DNA from 4 places in the Vogesella sp. LIG4 genome. Region 1 is predicted to be linked to each of the others. Evidence: predicted binding sites of a transcription regulator. Region 1 holds the regulator's gene; each other region holds the start of a gene.

The links. Region 1 encodes sigma-54, which starts transcription at its own class of promoters, with help from an activator protein. Its sites were predicted from a motif close to CTGGCACGCTTCATGCTT; they were not measured.
Region 2: the regulator sigma-54 is predicted to act here: its motif matches at 3,606-3,623, upstream of PSELUDRAFT_RS17300 (ANTAR domain-containing response regulator).
Region 3: the regulator sigma-54 is predicted to act here: its motif matches at 1,972-1,989, upstream of nirB (nitrite reductase large subunit NirB).
Region 4: the regulator sigma-54 is predicted to act here: its motif matches at 2,254-2,271, upstream of PSELUDRAFT_RS03280 (dicarboxylate/amino acid:cation symporter).

What each region holds. Positions count from the first base shown of each region.
Region 1 is NZ_LT607802.1:1,983,694-1,990,743, forward strand. It holds gene PSELUDRAFT_RS09325 (flavin prenyltransferase UbiX) at 1-535, opposite strand, end outside; gene rapZ (RNase adapter RapZ) at 635-1,492, opposite strand; gene hprK (HPr(Ser) kinase/phosphatase) at 1,473-2,429, opposite strand; gene PSELUDRAFT_RS09340 (PTS sugar transporter subunit IIA) at 2,422-2,880, opposite strand; gene hpf (ribosome hibernation-promoting factor, HPF/YfiA family) at 3,013-3,342, opposite strand; gene PSELUDRAFT_RS09350 (RNA polymerase factor sigma-54) at 3,410-4,843, opposite strand; gene lptB (LPS export ABC transporter ATP-binding protein) at 4,850-5,578, opposite strand; gene lptA (lipopolysaccharide transport periplasmic protein LptA) at 5,575-6,096, opposite strand; gene lptC (LPS export ABC transporter periplasmic protein LptC) at 6,086-6,652, opposite strand; gene PSELUDRAFT_RS09370 (HAD family hydrolase) at 6,649-7,050, opposite strand, start outside.
Region 2 is NZ_LT607802.1:3,724,495-3,731,544, reverse strand. It holds gene PSELUDRAFT_RS17325 (SiaB family protein kinase) at 1-371, shown strand, start outside; gene PSELUDRAFT_RS17320 (DUF1987 domain-containing protein) at 375-758, shown strand; gene PSELUDRAFT_RS17315 (GyrI-like domain-containing protein) at 769-1,224, opposite strand; gene PSELUDRAFT_RS17310 (DNA-3-methyladenine glycosylase I) at 1,231-1,806, opposite strand; gene PSELUDRAFT_RS17305 (diguanylate cyclase) at 1,980-3,467, shown strand; gene PSELUDRAFT_RS17300 (ANTAR domain-containing response regulator) at 3,675-4,241, shown strand; gene PSELUDRAFT_RS17295 (CmpA/NrtA family ABC transporter substrate-binding protein) at 4,330-5,478, shown strand; gene PSELUDRAFT_RS17290 (FTR1 family protein) at 5,559-6,368, opposite strand; gene PSELUDRAFT_RS17285 (cupredoxin domain-containing protein) at 6,405-6,728, opposite strand.
Region 3 is NZ_LT607802.1:3,716,218-3,723,267, reverse strand. It holds gene PSELUDRAFT_RS17280 (NarK/NasA family nitrate transporter) at 1-14, shown strand, start outside; gene PSELUDRAFT_RS17275 (bifunctional protein-serine/threonine kinase/phosphatase) at 16-1,680, shown strand; gene nirB (nitrite reductase large subunit NirB) at 2,153-4,585, shown strand; gene nirD (nitrite reductase small subunit NirD) at 4,634-4,948, shown strand; gene PSELUDRAFT_RS17260 (nitrate reductase) at 5,022-7,050, shown strand, end outside.
Region 4 is NZ_LT607802.1:706,068-713,117, forward strand. It holds gene PSELUDRAFT_RS03265 (tetratricopeptide repeat protein) at 1-522, opposite strand, end outside; gene mutM (bifunctional DNA-formamidopyrimidine glycosylase/DNA-(apurinic or apyrimidinic site) lyase) at 592-1,407, shown strand; gene PSELUDRAFT_RS03275 (1-acyl-sn-glycerol-3-phosphate acyltransferase) at 1,466-2,230, shown strand; gene PSELUDRAFT_RS03280 (dicarboxylate/amino acid:cation symporter) at 2,472-3,764, shown strand; gene PSELUDRAFT_RS03285 (symmetrical bis(5'-nucleosyl)-tetraphosphatase) at 3,837-4,655, opposite strand; gene PSELUDRAFT_RS03290 (UvrD-helicase domain-containing protein) at 4,827-6,845, shown strand; gene PSELUDRAFT_RS03295 (cytochrome c5 family protein) at 6,940-7,050, opposite strand, start outside.

The DNA of each region.
Region 1 (7,050 bases):
CCACCATGTCGTCCACGCTTTGCGGGTGGGTGTAGAAGCCGGGCGAGGGCGGCAGGATGCACACGCCGAGGCGCGCCAGCTTGAGCATGTTTTCCAGGTGGATGGCGGACAGCGGCGACTCGCGCGGCACCAGCACCAGCTTGCGGCCTTCCTTGATCGTTACATCGGCGGCGCGTTCGATCAGGTTGTCGCTCATGCCCTGTGCCACCGCCGCCAGGGTGCCCATCGAGCACGGGCAGATCACCATGGCGTCCGCCGGGTTGGAGCCGGAGGCCGGCGGCGCGAACCATTCCTCGCGGCCGAACACCCGCAGCTGGCCGTCCGCCGGCTGGTAGCGTGCGGCCAACCATTGCTGCAGCTCGGCCGGGCGCGAGGGCAGGGTGAGGTTCATTTCCTGCTGCGCCACCACCTGCGCCGCCTGCGAGTACAGCACCCACACCCGCACGCCGGCGGCGAGCAGGCAGTCGATCAGGCGCAAGCCGTAGGGCAGGCCGGAGGCGCCGGTAAGGGCAACGGTAACGGTGTCAGGTTTCATCCGTGGCGGACTCCGGCAGATTCTGGGTATGGTCTTGCGGCAGCAGGCAAGACGATGCGGGGGCAAGGCAGAGACTGGCGGCGCTGCGAGGCTCCGCTTTTATTTATGGCTGTCGCCGCTGCGGCCATCCAGCTGGCGGTGGCGCAGCAGCACCTGCTCATCGGCAAAGCCTGCGGCCAACCTTTCGGTCAGGTAGACCGAACGGTGCTGGCCGCCGGTACAGCCTATGGCCACGGTGACGTAGCTGCGATTGTCCTGCTTGAAGCGCGGCAGCCAGCGCTGCAGGAAGGTGGCGATGTCCTGCTGCATCTGCGCCACTTCCGCCTCGCCGGCAAAGAAGTCGCAGATTGCCTGGTCGCGGCCGGTGAGCGGGCGCAGTTTTTCGTCGTAGTAGGGGTTGGGCAGGCAGCGCACGTCGAACACGAAATCGGCATCCAGTGGAATGCCGTGTTTGAAGCCGAAGGATTCGAACACCAGGGTCAGCCGGCTGCTGTCGGCCTCGGCCAGCACTTTCACGTAGCTGCGCAGCGCATTGGCCGACAGGTTGCTGGTGTCGATGCGGTGGCCCAGATCCACGATGTGCTCCAGCATCTCGCGTTCCAGCTGGATGCATTCCTCCACCGTCAGGCGGTTGCCGGACAGCGGGTGGCGGCGGCGGGTCTCGGAGAAGCGCTTCACCAGCACTTCGCTGGTGGCTTCCAGGTACAGCAGGCGCACGTCGGTGCCGCCGGCTTTCAGCTGGGCCACCACCTGCGGCAATGCGGCCAACGTTGGTGCCGAGCGGGTATCCACGCTGATGGCGATGTGCTGGTAGCCGAACTGGCTGTACAGCGCCATGGCATCGGCCAGCATGGTGGCCGGCAGGTTGTCCACGCAGTAGTAGCCGACGTCTTCCAGCACCCGCAGTGCCACGGATTTGCCGGAGCCGGACAGGCCGCTAATCAGGATCAGCTGCATGTTCCTGGTCCCGGAGCAGGTTGGTGTGGCGGTCGATGAATTCACGGGTGCTGTCGATACCGCGCAGCTGCAGGATGTAGTTGCGCACCGCGGCTTCCACCAGTACCGCCAGGTTGCGGCCGGCGGCCACCGGCAGGATCACCTTGCGCACGGTGACGCCGAGAATGTCCTGGGTTTCGGACTGAATGTTGAGGCGGTCCAGTGCCTGCATGGCCTGGTCGTTGGCCTTGATCAGCTGGATGATCAGCTTCAGCACCTTCTTCGGCCGTACCGCGGTTTCGCCGAAGATGGTACGGATATTGAGGATGCCGAGGCCGCGCACTTCCAGGAAGTCGCGCAACAGCGGCGGGCAGCGGCCTTCCAGCGTTTCCGGGCCGATGCGGTACAGCTCCACCGCGTCGTCGGCCACCAGGCCGTGGCCGCGCGAGATCAGTTCCAGCGCCAGCTCGCTCTTGCCCATTGCCGAGTCGCCCATGATCAGCACGCCGATTTCCAGCACGTCCAGGAACACGCCGTGCATCACGGTGGATACCGCCAGTGCGCGCGCCAGGTAGATGCGCAGCACGTCCATCAGGTACGGGCTTTCCAGCGGCGTGCTCATCAGCGGCACGCTGTCGCTCTGGCAGTAGTCCTGCAGCAGCTTGGGCACCGGCTGGCCGTTGGCGACGATCACCACCGCCATGGTCTTGTGGAACAGTTGATCCAGCGCGGTGCGCGCCGCTGCCTGCTCCAGCTTGTCCAGGTATTCCACCTCGGCCAGGCCCAGCACCTGCACCCGGTTGGGGTGGATGAAGTTCAGGTGGCCGACCAGCGCCTGTGTCGGCCGCTGTTCGTCGTTGGAAATCAGGTTGTCGGAACCGGCCTTGCCGGCGATCCAGCTCAGGTTGAGTTTGTGCTGATTGTCCTGGAACAGGCGGCGGACACTGACATTAGGCATGGTGGCTGTCTTCGCAAAGCATGGCGTGCAGGGTGAGATTGTCGGCGCAACACATCTTTTCGCGCAGGCTGCGGCTGGAGAACAGCTGGGCCAACTCCGACAGCACCTGCAGGTGCAGGTCGGTAGCCTGCTCCGGCACCAGCAGCACGAACAGCAGGTTCACCGGCTTGCCGTCCGGCGCCTCGAACGGTATCGGGGTTTTCAGGCGCACGAAGAAGCCGGTGGCGTCCTTCAGGCTCTTGAGGCGGCCGTGCGGAATGGCCACGCCCTGGCCCAGGCCGGTGGAGCCCAGCTTTTCGCGGGCGAACAGGCTGTCGAATACATCGCTGCGCGCAATGCCGAAGCTGTTCTCTACCAGCAGGCCGATTTGTTCGAACAGCCGTTTCTTGCTGGAGATTTCCAGGTCGGCCAGTACGTGCGACTGGGGAAGAATCTTGCCGATCAAGCTCATGATATCTGTGAGGGGCAGAAAAACGTCGGCCATTCTACGCTGAGTCCGGCGTTTTCCATAGCAAGGTCAGTGGTTGCGGCTAGCAAAAACGGGAGCCTGTGGCTCCCGTTGTCATCTTGCTGTCGTCCTGATTTACAGGGCGGCATCGGCAGCGTTTGCCTGCGGCGTTACGCTACGGTGTTCCCCCTGTTTTTCCTTGAATTTCAGAACCTGACGGTCCAGCTTGTCCATCAGGGCATCGATGGCGGCGTACATGTCGGCGTCGGTTGCCTCGACATGGATGTCCTTGCCTGCCAGATGCACATTGACCTCCGCTTTTTGTACCAGTTTATCCACGGACAGCGTCACGGTGATGCCGATCACGTTATCGACATGGCGGGTGATGCGTTCCAGTTTGCTCTCGATGAATTCGCGCAGGGGCGGGGTAATTTCGAGGTGAAGACCGGTAATTTTGAGGTTCATACCCTGACTCCTTCTGTTGACGGCACGGTCGGGCTGGCCGTACCGGGTTTTCGTCGCACTCTTTCTTTTAAAGTGCTTTGCGAAGGTTAACTGGCGGTATCTGCATAGCTTCACGATACTTGGCTACGGTGCGCCTGGCAACCTGTATGCCCTGTGCCGTGAGGCGGTCGGCGATGGCACTGTCGGACAGCGGTTTCCTGTTGTCTTCACCATCGATGATCTGGCGGATATGCGCCTTGATCGCCGTGGCGGAGCATTCGCCGCCGCTATCGGTTTCCAGGGCATTGCCGAAGAAGTATTTGAGCTCGAACAGGCCTCGGCTGCACAGCAGATACTTCTGGGTGGTGACCCTGGAAATCGTTGACTCATGCAGCCCGAGTTCATCCGCGATGTCGCGCAGAATCAGGGGTCGCATGGCCACTTCGCCGTGTTCAAAGAACGCCTGTTGCCTGTCAACGATAGCTTCCGACACTTTCAGAATAGTGTCAAATCGCTGCTGGATGTTTTTCACCAGCCAGCGCGCCTCCTGCAGTTGGCCGCTGAGATTGTGGCTGCTGTCTCGCTGTTGCAGCATGCCGGCATATAGTTGATTTACCTGCAGTTTCGGCAGCGCGCCGCGGTTGAGCTGGGCCATCCAGCGACCGTTGCGCCGAATCACATGGATATCCGGCGCCACGTAGTGGGTTTCGCCCTGATCGAAGCCGCTGGTCGGCCGCGGGCGCAGGGTGGAGATCAGCTGGTGCGCGGCACGCAGTTCGGCTTCGCCCACGCCAAGCAGTTTCTTCAGCCGTACGTAGTCGCGGTTGCCCAGCAGTGCCAGGTGCTCGCGCACCAGGGTCAACGCCAGCTCGCGTGACGGGGTGGCCGCCGGCAATGCGGCCAACTGCAGCTGCAGGAATTCGGCCAGATCACGGCTGCCGATGCCTACCGGCTCGAACTGCAGCAGCAGCTTGCGTAGGTATTCCAGCTCGTCGGTGTCGATGTCCAGTTCCAGCGGCAGGCTGGCGGCGAATTCATCCAGCGGCGTGGTGAGGTAGCCGTCTTCGTCCAGTTCGTCGATCAGCAGCGTCAGCAGCGCGCTGTCGCGGCGGCTCAGTGGCCGCTCGCCGATCTGCGCTGCCAGGTGCTCGCGCAGGGTAGGGCGGCAGGGGGTGTTGAGGATGGGGTCGAACTCGTCGTCGTCATCGCGGCTGCCACTGCCGGAACCGCTGCCGCTGCCCCAGTCGCTGAGGTCCATTTCCTCGCGCTCGCGTTCGCGTTCCTGCGGCGCGTCCTCGCCGCCGCTGTCGCCGGCGGTGTCGTTGCCGCTGCCGGCTTCCACCGGCTCATGCTCGGCGGGGCCGTCGCCGTCGGCGCGTTCCAGCAGCGGGTTTTCCAGCAGGTAGCGTTCCAGCTCGCTGGACAGGTCCAGGGTGGACATTTGCAACAGCTTGATCGACTGCTGCAATTGCGGGGTCAGGGTCAGATGCTGGCTGACTTTGAGTTGCAGTGTCTGTTTCATGCCGCTTTACAAGTGGAAGTGCTCGCCCAGGTACACCTGGCGCACCTGTTCGTTGCTGACCAGTTCGGCCGGCAGGCCGGAAGCCAGCACGCGCCCTTCGGAGATGATGTAGGCGCGGTCGCAGATGCGCAGGGTCTCGCGCACGTTGTGGTCGGTGATCAGCACGCCGATGCCGCGCTCCTTGAGGAAGGAGATGATCTTCTGGATGTCGATCACCGCGATCGGGTCCACGCCGGCAAACGGTTCGTCCAGCAGGATGAAGCGCGGGCGGGTGGCCAGCACGCGGGCGATCTCCACGCGGCGGCGCTCGCCACCGGACAGCGCCATGGCATTGCTGTCGCGCAGGTGGCCGATGTTGAGATCGTCCAGCAGCAGCTCCAGCTCCTTGTCCAGCTGTTCGCCGCTGTAGCCGGCCACTTCCAGCACCGCCTGGATATTCTCTTCCACCGTCATCTTGCGAAAGATGGAGGCTTCCTGCGGCAGGTAGCCCAGGCCCAGGCGCGCGCGCTTGTGGATGGGCAGGTGGGTGATGGCTTCGCCGTTGAGGCTGATGTTGCCGGCGTCGGCGGCGATCAGCCCCACCACCATGTAGAAGCTGGTGGTCTTGCCGGCGCCATTGGGCCCCAGGAGGCCGATGACTTCACCGCTGGCGATGTCCATCGACACGTCCTGCACCACGGTACGCTTCTTGAAGGTTTTCTTCAGGTGCTGGATGGTCAGGCGGCTTTGCGTCATGGCTTTTCCTGCGCCTTGGGCTGGAGGATCACGGTGACGCGGCCCTTGGCGGCGCCACTGGCCGTCGGGTTGTTGCCTGCCACCTGGTAGATTTCGGTGACGGTGTTGTAGGTGATCTGCTCGCCGGTCACCAGATCCTGGCCGCGCTTGACGCGCGCCTTGCCGGTGAGGATGACCTGGTTGCTGGCGCTGGTGTAGTCAACGCGGCTGCCCTGGCCGTCCACGTATTCGTTCTTGCCTTCCACTTTCTGGCGGAAGGTGGCCGGGTTGCCGAAGGCCTGCAGCGTCTGGTTGCCCTGCGTGTCGCGGGTGACGATGGTCTTGTCGGCATGCAGGGTCAGCGTGCCCTGGGTGGCAACCACGTTGCCTTCCAGGATGTTGATTCCCTGCTTCTGGTCCAGCGAGCCGCGGTCGGCGGCCAGTTCGATCGGCTTGTTGCTGTCGGCCCGTTCGGCGTAAACGTTGGCCGCAACACCGCTCAAGCCCAGAATCAGGGCGAGCATCAGGCTATGGCGCATAGTGCATCCTTACTTGGGACAGCAGTTTGAGCTGCCCGGCTTGATGGTTATAGATGAGGCCGACGCTGCGCACCCGGCTGTTGCCGTAGTTCATCAGCACTTCGGTATGCGAGCTGGCCAGCTGGTTGCGGTTGTCCAGGCGCAGTGCCTGGGTCTGCAGTGTCATGTCGGGTTTGCCGGCCTGCCCGGTGCGCAGCAGGTGCACGTTGCCGCTGAAGTCGGCGATGTCCTGCGGCCGGTTGTAGCGGCCGCTGTCTGCAGTGATGTGCAGGTCCGGTGCGCCCTGCTGGTACTGTTTCAGGTCGGGAGCCGTGAAGTATACCGATTCCACCTTGGGCAGCTTCCACATGCGGGTGGCCACCAGCTGCTGCCACGGGCGGCCCTGTTCATCGAAGCGCTTGGCGGTGAGCTGCTCGATGGTGTACTCGGGCTGGTTGGGGTTGAGCTCGCGCTGCGCCGGCTGCTGCCACTGGGTCAGCACGTCCAGCCAGGAGGTGAGCAGGCCCATGCCCACGAGCAGGGCCAGCGGGAACAGTTTGCCGGCGCGGGTCTTCATGCCAGGTAGGCCGCCATCAGGCGCTCATAGTTGCCCTGCGCCTGCAGGATCAGCTCGCATAGCTCGCGCACCGCGCCGTTGCCGCCACTGCAGCCGGTAACGAAGTGGGCATGCTGGCGCACGAAGCTGGGTGCATCCGGCACCGCCACCGCGAAGCCGGCGCGCGACATCACCGGCAGGTCCACCACGTCGTCGCCGATGTAGGCGCACTGGCTGGCGGTGAGGCCAGTTTTCTGCAGCAGCTCGGCAAACACCGCGCGCTTGTCGTGCACGCCTTCGTAGTAGTGGTCGATGCCCAGGCCGCGGGCGCGGTGTGCCACGCCCGGCGCGGCGCGGCCGGTGATGATGGCCAGCTGCACGCCGGTGGACTGCAGCATTTTCAGGCCGTGGCCGTCCAG
Region 2 (7,050 bases), 1.7 Mb from region 1:
AGAACGTGGTGCATTACTCCGCCGAGCACCTTACCGCCATCGACAGCGACGACCAGGAAATCCGCCGTGGCGCGCTGTGGGTGGGCGAGCACCAGGGGCAGTTCTACGTGGTGTGCGCCAATCCGGTGGACCGCAACCAGGTTGGCCGCATCCGCGACAAGCTGGCGCCGCTCTTGGGCATGAGCAATGACGACATCAAGCAGCTGTACAAGCAGAAGCTGCGCGCCGAGAACGACGCTGAAAGCAAGGGCGCCGGCCTGGGGTTCCTGACGGTGGCGCGCGATGCCAGCGGCCCGGTGGAGTTCGACTTCGCCGACGAGCACGGCCCGGACAGCCCGACCACTCTGTTCTATCTGAAAGCCACAATCTGAATCATGCAAAACATCCATCTTGCCGCCACCAGTTTCAGCCCGGAAGTGAACTTCGACTTTGCCAGCCACCGCTTGTCGCTGAAGGGTGAGTGCTACCCGGAAAACGCCGCGGTGTTCTTCGAGCCGCTGATGAACGCGCTGCATGGCTACCTGGCCGCGCTGAGCCAGACCCAGATCACCTTTGACGTGCAGCTGGCCTATTTCAACAGCGCCAGCACCAAGGCGATCCTGGCCATCTTCGAGCGCCTGAACGGCGCCGCAGTGGCCGGCAACTATGTCACGGTGAACTGGTACAGCGACCCGGACGACGACACCATCATGGAGTTCGGCCAGGAAGTGGCCGACGACAACGCCGCGCTGGAAGTGCACCTGCTGGAACTGGCCTGAGGCCGCTGCTTCAGGCCAGCGCGAACTGCAGCTCGACGTGGTTGCCGCTGTCTTCCGGCCCCAGCCAGCGGTGGTAGACCTCGCGGCACTGCTGCCCCGGCATGGCGCCGGCAGCGGCAATGGCGGCCAGCAGCGGTGCATAGCCATGGCTGAACAGCCCGTGCAGCGGGCCGTGGTAGTCGTGGCTGGCGCAGTGCAGCGGCGGCAGGGCAAGCAGGGCGAACGGCCCGTCGCCCGCTGCCTCGCCGCTGACCGGCAGGCAGAAATCCACCCGGTGCAGGCTGCTGGCGTCGTGCGGCAAGTCGTGGTGCACGAAGATCCACGGCCCGTCTGGCTGCAGGCCCAGTTGCCGTGCGGCCGTTTCCAGCTGCGGGCAGAGCAGGGCAGCCTCGGGGCCGACTTCCGGCAGGCACAGGTTGCGGCTGGCAGCCAGTACGCGCAGGGCGGGTAGCTGTTTGCGATGCATGGCGGCTCAGTCCTGTTGATGGCGCGGGTGGCAGGGGCAGTTGGTGAGGTGGTCGTTCACTACCCCGGTGGCCTGCAGGAAGGCGTAGATCACCGTGCTGCCGACGAAATTCATGCCGTGTTTTTTCAGCGCCTTGCTGATGCGGTCCGACAGCGGCGTGCTGGCCGGGCACTCGGCCAGGCTGGCCCAGTGGTTGACCACCGGCTGGCCATCGACATGCTGCCACAGCCAGCTGGCAAAGCTGCCGTACTGCTGCTGCATGGCCAGGAACACGCGGGCATTGCGGATGGCGCTGTTCACCTTCAGCCGGTTGCGCACGATGCCGGCATCCTGCAGCAGCCGCTCCACGTCGTCCCCGGTCATGGCGGCAACCCTGGCCGGCTCGAAACCGTGAAACAGCCGGCGGTAGTTGTCGCGCTTTTTCAGGATGGTGATCCACGACAGCCCGGCCTGGGCGCCTTCCAGCACCAGCATTTCAAACAGCTTGTCATCGTTGTGCACCGGGCGGCCCCACTCCAGGTCGTGGTAGGCGATGTACAGCGGGTCGTCGTTGCACCAGCCACAGCGTTGCAATGCATTCATCGGGATGCCTTTCTGCCGGTGGCGGAAGCGTGCTTAATGACAATAGGTTTTTCTTTAAGCAAATGCAGTTTTATCTTACAAGCACCAAGCTTTACTGATATGGTGATTCTATCAAGTGCCATTTGCATGGCGGAGAGAGCGCCAGCATACGCCTACCATGCGGAAGCCGAGAAATGACGTTGTCTGAAGACCTGTCGTTGCCTGTAGTGCCGGAAATGGCTGATGCCTACCACAGCGTCAGCTTTCGGCGCCTCTGGCGCAACGGCACCAGGCTGCAGCAGAGCACCTTTCTGCTGGCCTGGCTGGTCTGCACCTCGCTCAGCGTCGGGCTGGGGCTAGCCTCGGTCATCCACGCCTGGTCCGGGCTGCCGCTGAGCTACGGCGGCGTGGAACTGTATATCTCCATCTACCCCCCGATACTGATCTGTACCTGGTGGGCACTGTGCTTCGGCTGGTTCTGGGGCGCGCTGCCGGCCTATCTTTCCACCCTGAGCCTGGCGCTGTACGCCGGCATGCCCTGGTACTGGGCGCTGCTGTTCGCCTGCGGCAACCCGGTGGGGCTGGGGGTGATGGTGCTGGGCTACCGCGCCATCGCCATGCCCTGTTCGCTGTATTCCTGGCGCGCACTGGTGTTCTTCCTGCAAATGGCCTTCGTGGGCTGCATGTTCAGCTCCTCCGCCGCGCTGGTGTGGTGTTACACCAATAAGGTGGACCAGGTGGCGCTGTTCGCCATCTGGCAGGGCTGGTGGCTGGGCAACTTCCTGCAGAACATCTTCCTGGTGGTGCCGATAATGGCGCTGACCTGGCCACGGGTGGAAGCCTGGCTGGAGTGTCACCAGCAGCTGTTGTCGGTGCAGCCCACCGAGTCGCGCAAGCTGGTGCTGCGGCTGATGGGCGTGCTGATCATCAGTGTGCTGATCTACGCCTTCACTACCATCTGGCTGGGTACCGAAAGCGTGCAGGCGCAGCTGCACAGCGGCCAGATTGACAAGCTCAGTCATGCCGCCGACCGTCTCTCCGGCATGATCTGGGCGTTCTTCTGGGTGATCGCCTTCATTGCGCTGTTCATGGGCATGTTCGGCTACCAGATGTTCCTGCACTGGCACCGTACCAATACTGCGCTGCTGGAACAGCTGGGGCAGGCCAATGCAGACCTGGCAGAGCAGGCGCGCACTGACGGCCTGACCGGGCTTGCCAACCGCCAGAGTACCAACCGCGCGCTGGCCGACTGCTGGCACAACAGCCGCTTGCGCGGCGAGCGGGCGGCGCTGCTGATGCTGGATATCGATCTGTTCAAGCGCATCAACGACGACTACGGCCACGTGGCCGGTGATCGGGCGATTCGCACCGTGGCGGCCCTGCTGCGGCACGAGGTACGCAGCAGCGACCTGGCCGGGCGCTTCGGCGGCGAGGAATTCGTGCTGCTGCTGCGCCGCTGCGAGCTGAGTACCGCGCTGGAAGTGGCGGAGCGGATACGCCAGCGGGTGGAGCAGGCCATCATCGACGGCGAGCACGACCCGTCGCTGCGGGTGACGGTGAGCATAGGCGTGGCGATGGCGCAGCGCGATGACAGCGATGCCGAACACTGGCTGCGCCGCGCCGACGAAGCGCTGTACCAGGCAAAACGGCAGGGGCGCAATCGTGTGATCCAGGCGGCCTGAGCCATAAGCCAACGAACCGGGTTCCAGGCGACATGCCACCCGGCGTACTGACAAAGCCCTTGCGCAGCGCGCAAGGGCTTTGCCGTTTTCGACGGTCGGCGGTGACCAGACTAGCCGGCGGCGCATGCCGGCGCCTTGTTGGCATGCCGCTTGCTGCTGCTGAAGCATGACTACAGGCAGACAAGGATCACGGCGGTGCTGACGGTGATGTTGGTCAATGACGGATCAGGCAGGGTGACAGCGTTGCGGGAGGCGCTGGCCGCGGCCGGCGTGCGCGTGGTGGCGGAGGTGGAGGCCACCCCGCAGCTGGCGGACGTGCTGGCCGCCGCCCGGCCGGACGTGGTGCTGATCGACAGCGATGCGCCCGCGCGCGACATGCTGGAACAGGTGTGCGTGATGGGCGCCAGCCATGGCCAGCCGGTGGTGATGTTCACCGGCGACGACAGCCGCGAAACCATGCGCGCCGCCTTGCAGGCCGGCGTGGCCGCCTATGTGGTGGGGCAGGTGGAAAGCAGCCGCATCCAGACCGTGCTGGAAGTGGCCATCGAACGCAACCATATCGAACAGACGCGCCGTGCCGAGCTGGCCGACGCCCAGCGCCAGCTGGCGGAGCGCAAACTCATCGAAAAAGCCAAGGGCCTGCTGATGCAGATGAAGGGCCTGGACGAAGCCAGCGCCTACAAGCAGCTGCGCGAACGCGCCATGAAACAGCAGAAGAAACTGGCGGACGTGGCGCAGGAGATCATCAGCCTGGCCGAGTGGCTGCAGTCATGATGCCGCCATGCCACGCCATGGTGCGTCACCGCGCCATCACGGTGCGCGGCGCGGGCCGCCGAACCAGAGCGAACAAGGAGTACAGCCGTTGAATGCAGGCAACACGCTGCCGGCCGGCAAGCCGGAGAAAACCGAAGTCAGGGTGGGCTACCTGCCGCTGACCGATTGCGCCGCGGTGATCGTGGCCGCCGAACTTGGCTTCGACCAGCGCTACGGCATCCGCATCCTGCCCGCGCGTGCGGGCAGCTGGGCCGCGGTGCGCGACGGGCTGCTCACCGGCGAGCTGGACGCCGCGCATGCCTTGTACGGCCTGATGTACGGCGTGCACCTGGGGCTGGGCGGCATGCAGCGCGATATGGCGGTGCTGATGACGTTGAACCAGAACGGGCAGGGCATCACCCTGGCGGCGCAGCTGGCGGCGGAAGGCGTGAAAAGCGGCGACGACCTGGCGCGGCGCATCCGGCGCGATGCGCGCCGGTTCACCTTTGCGCAGACCTTTCCCACCGGCACCCACGCCATGTGGCTGTACTACTGGCTGGCCGCGCTTGGCATCCACCCGCTGCGCGACGTGAAAAGCATCGTGGTGCCACCGCCGCTGATGGTGGCGGCGCTGCGTGCCGGGCAGATGGACGGCTACTGCGCCGGCGAACCATGGCACAGCCTGGGGGCCGCCGAAGGCGTCGGCTTCACCATCGCCAGCAGTGGCGACATCTGGCCGGATCACCCGGAAAAGGTGCTGGGCGCCACTGCCGACTGGGCTGCGGCCAACCCTGGCACCGCCAGTGCGCTGATTGCCGCGCTGCTGGACGCCTCGCGCTTTGTCGACGACGTACGCAACCGCGAGCAGGTGGCCGCATTGCTGGAAGAAAAGGGCGGCCTGCCGCTGCCGGCCGCGGTGCTCAATGCCGGGCTGTCCGGCACCTGCGTGGCGGGCGGGCTGAAGTGTTTCGACGACGGGCGGGTGAACTACCCCTACCTGTCCGACGGCATGTGGTTTCTTACCCAGTACCGCCGCTGGGGGCTGTTGCCGCAGGAGCCGGACTACCTGGCACTGGCGCGCAGCATCAACCATGTGGCGCTGTACCAGCAGGGCGCGGCGCTGGCCGGGGTGCCGCTGCCGGCCAGCAGCATGCGCAGCAGCCGGCTGATGGACGGCGTGGTGTGGGACGGGCGCGACCCGGCCGGCTACGCAGCCGGCTTCGCCGTGCAGGGCGCTGCCGCTGTGGCCAGGCAATAAAAAGCCGGGCGGCCCGGCATGAAAAACGCCGCGCCTCGTAACGAGGGCGCGGCGTTTTTGTTCGGGCCGGGCAGTGGCTGTCAGGCTGCCTTGCGCGCCTGGTGGCGCAGGCCGACGACTACCGCCAGCCAGAACAGCGCGTAGACCAGGACCAGGCTCAGCGACGGCTGGGCGCGATAGCCGGTGAAGTTGGCGATGAAGCCACCCAGGCTGCCGCTGTCGCTCAACAGGCGGCTGCTGTCCCACACCGGGTCCAGCAGGGTCGGCAGCAGGTTCAGGTTGATCGCCCGCTCGCTGGCGTTCACCAGCAGCGATGCGGCCAACAGCAGCAGCAATACTTCGCTGATGCGGAAGAAGCGCTGCCAGGTGAGGAAGCGGCTGCTCTGCTGCAACAGCCAGAAGGTGCCCCAGGCCAGCAGTACGCCCAGCGGCAGCATCAGCCAGAACAGCGGGTTGCCGCCTTCGCCGGAGCCCAGGCCGTAGAGGAACACCACCGCCTCCGAGCTTTCGCGCGATACCGCCAGCGCCACCACGATGAGCATGCCCCACCAGTTGGCGTTCTGCTGCGCGTCGGCCAGGCTGCTTTCCAGCTCGCGTTTGAGCTTGCGGCCGTGGGCGCGCATCCAGAACACCATCTGCACGATCAGTGCGGCGGCCACGCTCACCATGCCCAGCTGGAAGTATTCCAGGCCGGTGTCGCTGAGCACATCGGCCACGCCGACGATGGCGAAGGCCAGCAGGATGGCCAGACCCACGCCGGCCGCCACGCCACCCCACAGGTAGCGCATGCCGGTGCGGTGGCCGTGTTGTTTCAGCCAGCTGTGCAGAATGCCTACCACCAGCATGGCTTCGACGGTTTCCCGCCAGACGATGAACAGAGCGTTACCCATATTGCGTGCCCGTTTTGCTTGCGACTGTGGCGTGGATTACTTGGCGACGATCTCGCCCTTGACCTTGTCTTCGTTGAATTCGTTGACGAACTTGTAGCTGCCGGCCTTCAGCGCTTTCACTTTCAGCTGCACGGTCTTGCCGGCGGCGATCACTTTTTCCACGCGCAGCGGCTTGCTTTCGAACTCGATGGCTTTCTTGCTGCCGTTCTGTACTTCGATCACGAAGTCCTGACCGGCGGTAACGTTCAGCTGCTTCGGGTTGAAGCCGTTTTCATCAACGCTCAGCTTGACGATGTTGTCGGCGGCGAAAGCGGACAGGGCCAGGGTGGACAGGGCGACGGCAGCGATGATCTTGCGCATGGAAGACTCCGTGAAAACGTTGCTTGGTTGGTTGTTGTGGCGGGATTGTATCGCAAACATCAACGAGAATCACTCTTGATATCGTTTTGTTACAAAGCGGCCCATTCCGGGCCGTGGCAGACCCGCTTCGGTGCGTACATGCACCAGATGCTGGCGGCAAAGCGGTAAAAACGCCGCCAGAACAGGGATTTGCTGCCCGTGCAGGCAGGCACGCCGTTTGCTGTACTGCAACAAGGTTCCGGCGGCCAATGGCGGCAACCGGGGCAGGACAAAGAGGTCCGCCGCGCAGCGCATACGCTGCGTCGCGGGCCTTTTTGCTTTT
Region 3 (7,050 bases), 1.7 Mb from region 1:
CGGCGCGGGTGTGACATGCCGCTGAAGCTGGCCATCGGCCAGGCGTCGCAGCCCGGCCGCCGCGAACGCAACGAGGACGCGCTGGGCTGGTGCCTGCCGGACGGCGAGCAGCTGGCCGGCAAGGGCGCGCTGTTCGCGCTGGCGGACGGCGTGTCCGGCTGCGCCGACGGCAAGCTGGCCGCCAGCTCCAGCGTGCGCGCGGTGTGCGCCGACTACTACGCCACGCCGGAAACCTGGGAGGTGGCCGCGGCGCTGGACCGGCTGCTGGGCGCGCACAACCGCTGGCTGCGTAGCCAGGGGCGCTCGCTGGTGGCGGCACTGTCGGTGCTGGTGCTGCGCGGGCGGCGTTTCACCGTCGCCCACGTCGGCGACTGCCGCGTCTACAAGCTGGGGCGCGACGGCCTGCGCTGCCTGACCCAGGACCACGTGTGGGAGGAGCCGTCGCTGCGGCACGTGCTCAAGCGCGCGCTGGGGCTGGATGCGCACCTGGTGGCGGATTTCTGCGACGGCGACCTGGCGGCGGGCGAGGTGTACGCGCTGCTGTGCGACGGGGTGTGGAACGCGCTGGGCGATCTGCGCATCGACGAAACCCTGCGCCTGCATACCGACCCGCAACGGGCAGCGGCGGTGCTGGTGGAGGCGGCGCTGGCCGCCGGCAGCCAGGACAACGTGTCGGCGCTGGTGCTGCGGGTGGACGAGCTGCCTGCGGCCAACCTGGATGATGCCTTCTCGCGCGGCGAGGCGCTGTTGCCGCCACCGCCGCTCAAACCCGGCCAGCAGTTCGAAGGGCTGACGGTGGAGGACAGGCTGCATGCCTCGCCGTCCGGTCTGGCTTACCGGGTGTGCGATGCCGCCGGCCGGCGCTGGGTGCTCAAGACGCTGCCGGCCACGCTGGCGGGCGACCGCGAGGCGGCGCAGGCGCTGCTGGCCGAGGAGTGGCTGCAGCGCCGCGTCAGCTCGCCATATTTTGCCGAGGTGGCGCCGCAGGCGGCGCGCAGCCACCTGTACTACCTGCTGCGCTGGTATGACGGCGCAACGTTGGCCGCACGCGCCGGCAGTGGCCCGCTGGGCGTGGCCGAGGTGGTGCTGACCGGGCTGGCGCTGTGCCGCGCACTGGCGGCGCTGCACCGGCTGGGCATCGTGCACCGCGACGTGAAGCCGGACAATGTGCACCTGGGGCGCGACGGCCAGTTGCGCCTGCTGGACCTGGGCGTGGCCTGGTGTGCCGGCATCAGCGAGGAGGCCGCCACGCTGGCGGGCACGCCGTCCTTCCTGGCGCCGCAGCTGTTCGATGGCGCTGCGCCGGATGCCGGCAGCGACCTGTACGCGCTGGGCGTCACCCTGTACTGGCTGCTGTGCGGCCGCTATCCGTATGGCGAGATCGAGGCATTCCAGCGGCCGCAGTTCGGCAGCCCGCAACCGGTAAGCCGCCACCGGCCTGACGTGCCGGTGTGGCTGGAAAAGCTGCTGGCCAAGGCGGTGGACCCGGACGCGGCGAGGCGCTTCGAAACCGCCGAGGAATTCCGCCTGGCGCTGGAGCGTGGCGACAGCCAGCCGGTCACCGCCCGCCAGCACGTGCCGTGGGCGGAGAGGCTGTCGCTGCGGCTGTGGCGCCGGCTGGCGCTGGTGTCGCTGCTGATCAACCTGCTGTTGCTGTATGTGCTGCTGTTGCAGCACTGATCCGCGTTCACTTCCCCTTTCGCCCCGGCTTGCCGGGGATTTTTTTGCCTGCAGGAGCCGGCATGGTGCGTGTTCCCCGTTTTCGTGCCGCACTGCACCAAGCCAAGGCAGAGGTTGGCCGCATGGCTGCTAATAGCCGGTGCACGATCTGCTGCGCGTCGGCGATACCGCGTTAAAAACGGCTTCGGATTGCTCATTTACTATTTGTAAATTCCGCTTCCTCAGCCGTTTTCGCCTTGTCTCGCCCTAGCTCGCGAGATCGTGATCTGACTTCAGGTCCGCCCGCCAAAGCTGGCACGCCGCTTGCTGAACAGTGCTACGCAAAGGTCTCCCGCGCCAATGGCGGTGCGGGAGCAGGGACAAAGAGGTCCGCTGCCACGGAGCATTCCGCTCCGGCAGCGGGCCTTTTTCTTTTGGACTGTGCCGCAGCAAGGCCGCGGTGGCGCAGCCGGCAGGAAAGGAAGGCAACACGATGGACAAACAGAAACTGGTCATGGTGGGCAATGGCATGGCCGGGGTGCGCACGCTGGAGGAGCTGATGAAGCTGGCGCCGGATGCCTACGACATCACCGTGTTCGGCGCCGAGCCGCACGCCAACTACAACCGCATCATGCTGTCGCCGGTGCTTACCGGCGAGCAGACGCTGCCGGAAATCATGCTCAACGACGTGGACTGGTATGCCGACAACGGCATCACCCTGCACCTGGGCAAGCCGGTGGTGGATATCGATCGCGGCCGCCGCGTGGTGCGCGCCGCCGACGGCACCAGCGTGCCATATGACCGCCTGCTGCTGGCCACCGGCTCCAGCCCCTTCATCCTGCCGGTGCCGGGCAAGGCGCTGCCGGGGGTGGTGACCTTCCGCGACGTGGCCGATGTGGAGGCGATGATCAGCGCCGCCAGCAGCCACCGTCACGCGGTGGTGATCGGCGGCGGCCTGCTGGGGCTGGAGGCGGCCAACGGCCTGCTGGCGCGCGGCATGGACGTGACCGTGGTGCACCTGGGCGAATGGCTGCTGGACCGCCAGCTGGACAAGACCGCGGCGCGCCTGCTGCAGCAGAGCCTGGAAGCCAAGGGGCTGAAGTTCCTGCTGCAGAAGCAGACCGCCGAGCTGGTGCAGGGCGAGAGCGGCCGCGTGTGCGCGGTGCGCTTCAAGGATGGCGATGCGGTGCCGGCCGACCTGGTGGTGATGGCAGTGGGCATCCGCCCCAACTACAGCCTGGCCGAGCAGTCCGGCCTGTACTGCGACCGCGGCGTGGTGGTGAATGACTTCCTGCAGACTTTCGACCCGCGCGTCTACGCGGTAGGCGAGTGCGTCAGCCACCGTGGCGTCAGCTACGGCCTGGTGGCGCCGCTGTTCGACATGGCCAAGGTTGCGGCCAACCATCTGGCCAGCTACGGCATTGCCCGCTACGTGCCGGCGGCTACCTCCACCAAGCTCAAGGTCACCGGCATCGATGTGTTCTCCGCCGGCGAGTTCATGGGCGGCGACGGTTGCGAGGAGATCATGCTGTCCGACCCGATGGGCGGCGTGTACAAGAAGCTGATCGTGAAGGAAGACAAGCTGGTGGGCGCCTGCCTGTACGGCGACACCGCCGACGGCGGCTGGTACTTCCGCCTGATCCGCGAAGGCCATGCGGTGCACGAGATTCGCGACCAGCTGATGCTGGGCGAGGGCGCCACCGGCGACACCGGCCATGCCGGCCAGAACCGCGCCATGAGCATGCCGGACGATGCCGAGGTATGCGGCTGCAACGGCGTGTGCAAGGGCAGCATCGTCAAGGCCATCCAGGAGAAGGGCCTGTTCACGGTGGACGACGTGAAGAAGCACACCAAGGCAGCCAGCTCCTGCGGCTCCTGCACCGGGCTGGTGGAGCAGATCCTGATCAACTGCGTGGGCGGTGCCGCCGACGTGAAGCCCAAGGCGGAAAAAGCCGTCTGCGGCTGCAGCGACATGACCCATGGCCAGCTGCGCCAGGCGATCCGCGACAAGCACCTCATCACCCTGGCCGACACCTTCCGCGAGCTTGCCTGGCGCAGCCCGGATGGCTGTGCCAGCTGCCGTCCGGCGGTGAACTATTACCTGATCTCCACCTGGCCGGGCGAGGCGAAGGACGACCCGCAGTCGCGTTTCATCAATGAGCGCGTGCACGCCAACATCCAGAAGGACGGCACCTACTCGGTGGTGCCGCGCATGTGGGGCGGGGTGACCAACCCGTCCGAGCTGCGCCGCATCGCCGACGTGGCCGACAAGTACCAGATTCCGATGGTGAAGGTGACCGGCGGCCAGCGTATCGACCTGCTGGGCGTGAAGAAGGAAGACCTGCCCAAGGTGTGGCAGGAGCTGGACATGCCGTCCGGCCACGCCTATGGCAAGAGCCTGCGTACGGTGAAAACCTGCGTCGGCAGTGAGTTTTGCCGCTTCGGCACCCAGGATTCCACCCAGATGGGCATCGACCTGGAAAAAGACCTGTTCGGCATGTGGAGCCCGGCCAAGGTGAAGCTGGCGGTGTCCGGCTGCCCGCGCAACTGCGCCGAATCCGGCATCAAGGACGTGGGCATCATCGGCGTGGATTCCGGCTGGGAGCTGTATGTCGGCGGCAACGGCGGCATCAAGACCGAGGTGGCGGAGTTCTTCTGCAAGGTGAAGACGCGCGAGGAGGTGATGGAGTACAGCGGCGCCTTCCTGCAGCTGTACCGCGAGGAGGCGTTCTACCTGGAGCGCACCGTGCACTTCCTGCAGCGCGTGGGCATGGACTACCTCAAGCAGCGCGTGCTGCAGGACGAGGTTGGCCGCAACGAGCTGTACGCGCGGCTGAAGTTCGCGCTGTCCTTCGAGCAGGACCCGTGGGCGGAGCGCTACGGCAAGGGTGTGGCGCAGCACGAGTTCGCGCCGCTCACCGTGTAACACCGCCGCCCCCGGCGCGACCGGGGGCTCACTGGAAAGGAAGCAAGCATGAGTAACTGGAAAGCCGTCTGCCAGTTGGCGGACATCCCGGCGCAGGGCGCCCGCGTGCTCAAGCGCGAAGGCAAGGTGGACATTGCCATCTTCCGCACCGCCGACGACCAGCTGTTCGCCCTGCACGACAAGTGCCCGCACAAGGGCGGGCCGCTGTCGCAGGGCATCGTCTCGGGCCGCAGCGTGACCTGCCCGCTGCACAACTGGAACATCGACCTGGCCACCGGCGAAGCCTGTGCGCCGGACGAGGGCTGCGCCGGGCACATCGCGCTGAAGCAGGAAGCCGGCACCGTGTACCTGGCACTGGACTAGAGCCGGCGCGGGCTTGGCCGCTAGAGTCTGCTCACGCGCAGCAGCGCGTGAACAGGCTCTAAGGAGACAACACATGACTACAGCAACGGGACACAAAGGCACGGTCTCCTCCATCTGCTGCTACTGCGGCACCGGCTGCGGCGTGCGGGTGACGCCGCAGGCAAACGGCACGGTGACGGTGAGCGGCGACGAGCAGCACCCGGCCAACTTCGGCCGCCTGTGCAGCAAGGGGCGCACCCTGGGCGAGACCACCGGCAAGGCTGCGTTGCGGCTGCTGCGGCCAACCCTGCGTCACGGCAAGGACGCGCTGCCGCAGCCGGTGAGCTGGGACGACGCGCTGCGCACGGTGGGCGGCAAGCTGGCCGCCGCCATCCGCGAACACGGCCCGGACTCGGTGGCGTTCTATCTTTCCGGCCAGCTGCTGACCGAGGACTACTACCTGTTCAACAAGCTGGCGCGCGGCCTGGTGGGCAGCAACAACATCGACACCAACTCGCGGCTGTGCATGTCCAGCGCAGTAAGCGGCTACAAGCAGACGCTGGGCGCGGATGCACCGCCGGCCTGCTACGAGGACTTCGACCACGCCGGCTGCGTGTTCATCGCCGGCGCCAATATGGCTTATGCCCACCCGGTGCTGTTCCGCCGGCTGGAGGCGGCCAAGGCGGCCAACCCGGCGCTGAAGATCATCGTCGCCGACCCGCGCCGCACCGATACTGCCAGCATTGCCGACCTGTACTTGCCGGTGCTGCCGGGCAGCGACGTGGCGCTGTTCCACGCCATGCTCAACGTGATGATCTGGGAAGAGCTGATCGACCGCGATTACATCGAGCAGCACACCGAAGGCTTTGCCGCGCTGCGCGCGCGGCTGCGCGAATTCACCCCGCGCGCCGCCAGCGAGCTGTGCGGCGTGCACGAGGACGATATCGTTACCGCCGCGCGCTGGTTTGCCGGCAGCCCGGCCACGCTGTCCTGCTACACCATGGGCCTGAACCAGTACAGCAACGGCAGCGACAAGAACGCGGCGCTGATACATCTGCACCTGGCCACCGGCCACATCGGCAAGCCGGGCGCCGGGCCGTTCTCGCTCACCGGCCAGCCCAATGCCATGGGCGGGCGCGAGGTGGGCGGCCTCGCCACCGTGCTGCCCGGCCACCGCGACCCGGCCGATGCCGCGCATCGCGCCGAAGTGGCGGCGCTGTGGGGCGTGCCGCAGCTGCCGGCGCGGCCGGGGCTGTCGGCCATCGAAATGTTCGAGGCGGCGGCGGAAGGCAAGATCAAGGTGCTGTGGATCGCCTGTACCAACCCGGCGCATTCGCTGCCGGACCAGGCGCTGGTGCGCAAGGCGCTGGAAAAGGTGGACTGCGTGATCGTGCAGGAAGCCTTTGCCGGCACTGAAACGCTGGCGTTTGCCGACATCGTGCTGCCGGCTGCCACCTGGCCGGAGAAGGACGGCAGCGTTACCAATAGCGAGCGGCGCATCAGCCGGGTGCGTGCCGCGCTGCCGCCGCCAAGGCTGGCGCGCGAGGACTGGCGCATCGTCGCCGGCGTGGCGCGCTGGCTGGCGGCCGACATCGCACCGGAGCGGGGGCGGTTGTTCGAGTTTGCCGATGCCGCCGCAGTGTTCGCCGAGCATGCCGCCACCACCGCCGGGCGCGACCTAGATTACAGCCGGCTCAGCTACGCCATTCTCGATGCGCAGGGCCCGCAGCAGTGGCCGTTCGACGGCAAGGTTGGCCGCACGAGGTTGTATGGCGACGGCGTGTTCCCCACCGCCAGCGGCCGGGCGCAGTTTCTCGACCTGGGCTGGCGCCCGCCGGCGGACAAGGTGTCGGCGCATTTTCCCATCCGCCTCACCACCGGCCGCCTGCGCGACCACTGGCACAGCATGAGCCGCACCGCGCTGGTGCCGGGGCTGACCCGCCACGTGGAGGAGCCGCAGCTGGCCATGCACCCGCGCGACATGCAGCGCCACCGCCTGCAAACAGGCGAGCTGGTGAAGGTGCGCAACAAGCGCGGCGCCATCTGGCTGCCGGTGCAGGCCGATGACAGCCTGCGCGCCGGCGTGGCCTTCATCCCCATGCACTGGGGCGCGGCGGCACTGG
Region 4 (7,050 bases), 1.3 Mb from region 1:
CAGGCGCGCCAGTTGCACGAACACGCCGGCGGCGCGTTGCGGCTGGCGCGCCAGCTCGGCTTCGATCAGCGGACGGCTTTCCGCCAGCTTGCCGCCACGCAGCAGCGCGATGATCAGCTGTTCACGCGCGGTGTCCGCGGTCGGCTCCAGCTCCAGCCACAGCGACAGCGCGGTGGTGGCGCTTTGCAGCTGGCCGGCAAACATGGCGAATTCGGCGGCGCGGCGGGCGATGCGCGGGTCGCGGCTTTCGCGCGCCAGGGCGATATAGGTTTCGGCCGCCTGCGGTGCGGCGCCGTTGCGGGCCGCCATTTCACCGGCCAGCAGGCCGTACAGCCACTCGGCACGCAGTTGCTGGTGCGGAATGGCCGGGTTGTCTTCATCACGCGGCGGCGCGTCGTCGGCCGCGGCACTGGCCGCCTTGCTCGCCTGGGCGTTGGCCGCGGGCGCGGCGTGGGGCAGGCTGGCACATGCCGACAATGCCAGCGGCGTGAGTACGGCAAACAGACGGAACAAAGCGTTCATGCACGGAACCTGTATTCATCACAGGCGGGTAGAATACCACGCCATTCACACTATTCATGCCATCCTGCCATGCCCGAATTACCAGAAGTCGAAACCACGCGCCGCGGCGTCGCGCCACAACTGGAAGGCGCCACCGTGCGCGAAGTGATCGTGCGCGAGGGGCGCCTGCGCTGGCCGATTCCGCCGCAGTTGCCGGCGCTGCTGGCCGGCCGCTGCGTACGCAGCGTGAGCCGGCGCGCCAAATACCTGCTGGTGGATTTCGAGCATGGCACGCTGATCGTGCATCTGGGCATGTCCGGCAGCCTGCGTTTCGTGGCGCCGGGCACCGAGCCGGAGAAGCATGACCATGTAGACATCGTGCTGGGGCAAACGGTTCTGCGTTATCGCGACCCGCGCCGCTTTGGCGCCATGCTGTGGCAGCAGGGGCCGGTGGAGGCGCACCCGCTGCTGGCGAACCTCGGCCCGGAGCCGCTGTCCGATGCTTTCGGCGGCGAAGTGCTGTACCAGGCCAGCCGCCGCAAGGGCAGCGCCATCAAGCTGCTGATCATGGACAACCACGTGGTGGTGGGGGTGGGCAATATCTACGCCAACGAGTCGCTGTTCTACGCCGGCATCCACCCGGCGCGTGCGGCCAACTCGCTGCGCCGCGAGGAGTGCGAACGCCTGGCCGCCGAGATCAAGTCGGTGCTGGCGCGCGCCATCGAGGCCGGCGGCAGCACGCTGCGCGATTTCATCGACGCCAAGGGCAAGCCGGGTTACTTCCAGCAAAGCTACAAGGTGTACGGCCGCCGCGAGCAGCCTTGCCACGACTGCGGCACGCTGATCTGCGAAATCCGCCAGGGCCAGCGCAGCACCTGTTTCTGTCCGCACTGCCAGCCGCTGTAAAACATTTGCCATCGCCGCGGGTTACACTGCCATTAACCGTCAACCCTCTGTCATCATCGTGCACCAGACCACCTCCCTGCTTGTCCGCCTGCTCCGCATCGCCCGTCTTGCCGCGCACGTTTTCCGCGGCGTGATCACCATTGCCACGCTGTACCCGCGGCTGTCGCAGCCGGAAAAGGCGGTAATCACCCAGCGCTGGTCGCAGCAGCTGCTGCACATTCTGGCCATCAAGGTGAAGGTGACCGGCCAGGCGCCTGGCGTCTACCCGCCGCACACCCTGGTGGTAGCCAATCATGTGTCCTGGCTGGACATCTTCGCGCTCAACAGCGTGACGGTTTCGCGCTTCGTGGCCAAGAAGGAGCTGCGCGACTGGCCGCTGGCCGGCTTCCTGATCAAAAGCGCCGGCACGCTGTTCATCGACCGCAGCAAGCGCCGCGATACCAGCCAGGTGAACAAACAGTTGGCCGCAGCACTGCACAACGGCGACTGCATGGCGGTGTTTCCGGAAGCCACCACCTCGGACGGCACCGGGCTACTGCCGTTCAAGTCCTCGCTGTTCGAAGCCGCACGGCTGGCCGGCGCCACGGTGCAGCCGGTGGCGATCCGCTACGTGTCGCCCGGCGGCCATTACTGTGCCTCCGCCGCCTATGCCGGCGATACCAGCTTCGGCCAGAGCCTGTGGGCGGTGCTGTCCACCCGCGCCATGGTGGTGGAGCTGAGCTTCACCGCCGCCATGCCGGCCGCCGACGCCAGCCGCTTCGCACTGTCCGAATCGTCCCGCAGCGCCATTGCCGCCGCGCTGGACCTGCCCGCCGACGCCTGAGCCCTCCCTCCGAGGCCACACCGCCGGCACGCCGCATGCGGGTTTTCCGCAATGCGGCTTTCCCTGATCGGGAAATACCCAATTTTGCGCCTCCCTGATGCCCAGCATCATCAGCGGGCCTGTTCACTGTCTTTTGGCAACTGCGCCAGCCCTGCCAGCCACAGCCATAAAAAAACATTGCACAGGCTCCTATAAAGCAAACAGAGAAGGCAGCCGCACTGCCTGCTACACGGAGAGCGCAATGTCAGCCAAGAAACTGCACCACGGCCTGTATTTCCAGGTACTGGTGGCCATCCTGCTGGGTGTCGCCGTCGGCCATTTCATGCCGGAATTCGGTGCCAAACTCAAACCGCTGGGCGATGGCTTCATCAAGCTGGTGAAGATGATGATCGCCCCCATCATCTTCTGCACCATCGTGGTCGGCATTGCCAGCATGGAAGACATGAAGAAGGTTGGCCGCGTCGGTGGCAAGGCGCTGCTGTACTTCGAGGTGGTTACCTCGCTGGCGCTGGCCATCGGCCTGGTGGTGGTGAACGTGCTCAAGCCGGGTGCCGGCATGAACGTGAACCCGGCCACCCTGGATGCCGGCGCCATTGCCAAGTACACCAGTACCGCGGCGCACCAGAGCACGGTGGATTTCATCATGCACATGATTCCGGATAGCGTGGTGGGCGCCTTCGCCGAGGGCGAGATCCTGCAGGTGCTGCTGTTCTCGGTGCTGTTCGGCGCCGGGCTGTCGCTGATGGGCGAATCCGGCAAGCCGGTGCTGGCGCTGTTCGAGAAAATCTCGCACGTGCTGTTCAAGGTGATCGGCTTCATCATGAAGCTGGCCCCGATCGGCGCCTTTGGCGCCATGGCCTTCACCATCGGCAAATACGGCGTGGGCAGCCTCACCCAGCTGGCTGCGCTGATGGGCAGCTTCTACGTGACCTGCGTGCTGTTCATCGCCCTGGTGCTGGGCTCCATTGCCCGCGCCTGCGGCTTCAATGTGTGGAAGCTGATCAAGTACATCCGCGAGGAGCTGCTGATCGTGCTGGGCACCTCGTCATCCGAATCGGCGCTGCCGCGGCTGATGAGCAAGCTGGAGCAGCTGGGCTGCGCCAAGCCGGTGGTGGGGCTGGTGATTCCCACCGGCTACTCCTTCAATCTGGACGGCACCTCGATCTACCTGACCATGGCGGCCATCTTCATCGCCCAGGCCTGCAATATCGATCTGAGCCTCACCCAGGAGCTGACCATCATCGGCGTGCTGCTGCTCACCTCCAAGGGCGCTGCCGGTGTGACCGGCTCCGGCTTCATCACCCTGGCCGCCACCCTGGCGGTGGTGCCGCAGATTCCGGTGGCGGGCCTGGCGCTGATTCTCGGCATCGACCGCTTCATGTCCGAAGCGCGCGCCCTCACCAACCTGATCGGCAACGCGGTAGCCACTGTGGTGGTGGCCAAGTGGGAGAACTCGCTGGACATCGACCAGCTGCACAACGAGCTGGCCAACCCCACTCCACTCAGCGATTCGCCCTCGCACCAGTATCACTGATGCCCCTCATGACAAAGCCCCGGTGTCCGCACCGGGGCTTTTTGTTGGAGTGCCGGCCGCTTGCGGCCAACCTTACGCGATGTCGCGGTAAGCCTGGCACGGCAGCGAGAACACTGCCCTGTCTTCCAGCCGCACCGCGGTGAGGCTGCCGCCCCACAGGCAGCCGCTGTCTATCGCCAGAATGTCCTCCGACAGCATCAGCCCCAGCGCCGACCAGTGGCCGCACACGATGGGCGTATCGGCACTGCGGCGGTTCTCCGCCTCGAACCACGGCACCAGGTTGGCCGGCGCGCCCTCCAGCTCGCCCTTGTAGGCCAGATCCAGCTCGCCGTCACGGGTGATGAAGCGCATGCGCGTCATTACGTTCACCACCATGCGCAGCCGGTCCATGCCCTTGAGGTCATCCTGCCAGCGGATGGGCTTGTTGCCGTACAGCTTGGAGAAGAAGCTGCGGTGCTGCTGGCTGGACAACTCGTCCTCCACTTCCTCCGCCAGGCGCAGCGCCTTCTTGACGCTCCACTCCGGCAGCAGGCCGGCGTGCACCATGGCAAAGCCCTGCTCGTAGATCATCAGCGGCTGGCAGCGCAGCCATTCCAGCAGCACCTTGGCATCGCCGGCATTCAGCACCGCCTGGATGGTGTCGTCGGCATGTACCTTGCCATAGCCTTCGGATACCGCCAGCAGGTGCAGGTCGTGGTTGCCCAGCACCGTCTGCACGCAGTTCTGGTGCTCGAACACCCAGCGCAGGGTCTGCAGCGATTCCGGGCCGCGGTTGACCAGATCCCCGGTCAGCCACAGCGTATCGCGCCCGGGGTTGAATTCGATCTGGCGCAGCAGCGCCATGAAGGGGGTGAAGCAGCCTTGCAGATCACCAATTGCATAGGTGGCCATATTGTTTTCCTGTCAGTCATTGCGGCCAACCTTGGCCAAGAGCCTGTTCACTGGCTCTGATTCGTGCCGCGAAAGAATGATACTGGATTGCCCGCCCCGCCGTCGCGCGCATGGCCGCCCCCGGCGCCAGGCACTACAATGCGCGCTATCGATGAAAGATTGACGACAGCCATGTCACTTGCCTTACTCAACCCGCAGCAGCGCGCCGCCATCCAGTCGCTGGACGGCCCGCTGCTGGTGCTCGCCGGCGCCGGCTCCGGCAAGACGCGGGTGATTACCCAGAAAATTGCCTACATGGTGCGCGAGGCGAATTTCGACGCCCGCAACATCGCCGCCATCACCTTCACCAACAAGGCCGCGCGCGAGATGCTGGAGCGCGTCGGCAAGCTGATGGACAGCCGCGAACTGAAGGGCATCACCGTCTCCACCTTCCACTCGCTGGGCATGCATTTTCTGCGCCAGGAGGCCCCGCACCTGGGCTACAAGACGCAATTCTCCATTTTGGACAGCTACGACGCCGCCAAGATCATTGCCGACATTCTGAAATCCACCCACAAGGACGAGGTGCGCAAGGTGCAAAGCCGCATCTCGCTGTGGAAGAACGACCTGCTCGGCCCGGATGCCGCGCTCGTGGCCGCCGCCGACGAATTCGACCGCGTGGCCGCCACCACCTATGTGGCCTACCAGGACACGCTCACCGCCTACCAGGCGCTGGACTTCGATGACCTGATCCGCTTGCCGGTGGAACTGCTGCGCACCAATACCGAGGTGCTGCAGAAGTGGCAGCACAAGCTGCGCTACCTGCTGATCGACGAATACCAGGACACCAACACCTGCCAGTACCAGTTGGTGAAGCTGCTCACCGGCGAGCGCGGCATGTTCACCGCAGTGGGCGACGATGACCAGTCCATCTACGCCTGGCGCGGCGCCAACATGGAAAACCTGCGCCTGCTGCAGCATGACTTCCCGCGGCTGAAAGTCATCAAGCTGGAGCAGAACTACCGCTCCACCGCGCGCATCCTGCGTGCGGCCAACTCGGTGATCGCCAACAACCCCAAGCTGTTCGAAAAACAGCTGTGGAGCGAGCTGGGGCTGGGCGAGCAGATTCACGCGGTCATGTGCAAGGACGAGGAGCACGAGGCCGAAGTGGTGGTGCAGCGCCTGCTGGCGCACAAGTTCGAGCACCGCACCGAGTTCAAGGACTACGCCATTCTCTATCGCGGCAACTACCAGTCGCGTGTGTTCGAGCAGGCGCTGCGCAACCAGCGCATCCCCTACCAGATGGCCGGCGGGCAGAGTTTCTACGACAAGCCGGAAATCAAGGACGTGCTGGCCTACATGCGGCTGCTGGCCAACCCGGACGACGATCCGGCCTTCATCCGCGCACTCACCACCCCCAAGCGCGGCGTGGGCGCCGGTACGCTGGAAAAGCTGGGCAACTGGGCCCGGCAGCGCAATTGCAGCCTGTTCGCCGCTGCGCACGAGGAGGGTTTCCAGCTGCAGGTCAACGCCGCCCAGCTGGCGCCGCTTGCCGACTTCTGCCGCTTCATCAATGCCCTGACCTACCGCGCGCTGCGCGAGCCGCCGGGTGAGCTGGCCATGGAGATGCTCAAGTCCATCGGCTACGAAGCCTGGCTGTACGACAGCGAGGACAGCCCCAAGGCGGCGGAGAGCAAGTGGAAGAACGTGTTCGAGCTGGTAGCCTGGCTGCAGCGCAAGGGCGAGCAGGATGGCAAGAACCTGCTGGAACTCACCCAGACCATTGCGCTGATCACCATGCTGGAAGGCCGAGACGAGGGCGAGGTGGATGCGGTGCACATGTCCACCCTGCACGCCTCCAAGGGGCTGGAGTACCCGCACGTGTTCCTGGTGGGCTGCGAGGAAGGCATCCTGCCGCACAGCGAATCCGTCGATAACGGCATGGTGGAAGAAGAACGCCGGCTGATGTACGTCGGCATCACCCGCGCCCAGCGCAGCCTCACCCTCACCTACTGCGTGAAGCGCCGCCGCGGTGGCGAATGGCTGTTCGTGGAGCCGTCGCGCTTCATCGCCGAAATCAGCGGCGACGACCTGCGCCACTTCGGCAAGAAGGGTGCCGAGCCCATCGTCAGCAAGAATGAGGGCAAGAGCCGGCTGGCCGGGCTGATGGCCTCGCTGGACAGCAAGGTGCAAAAGGGCGGCGACAGCTAAGCCGGCGCCAGGTCAGGGTTGGCCGCACGCTTGCGGCCAACCTTATAAAACGAAAACGCCGCGATGAATCGCGGCGTTTGCTTTGCAATCAGGCTTACTTGCCAGCGTTGGTCAGGTATTCCACCGCGGCCTTGAATTCGGCGTCAGAGCCGGTGTAACCACCCTTCGGCGGCATCGCGTTCAGGCCCTTGGTAGCGATCTTCAG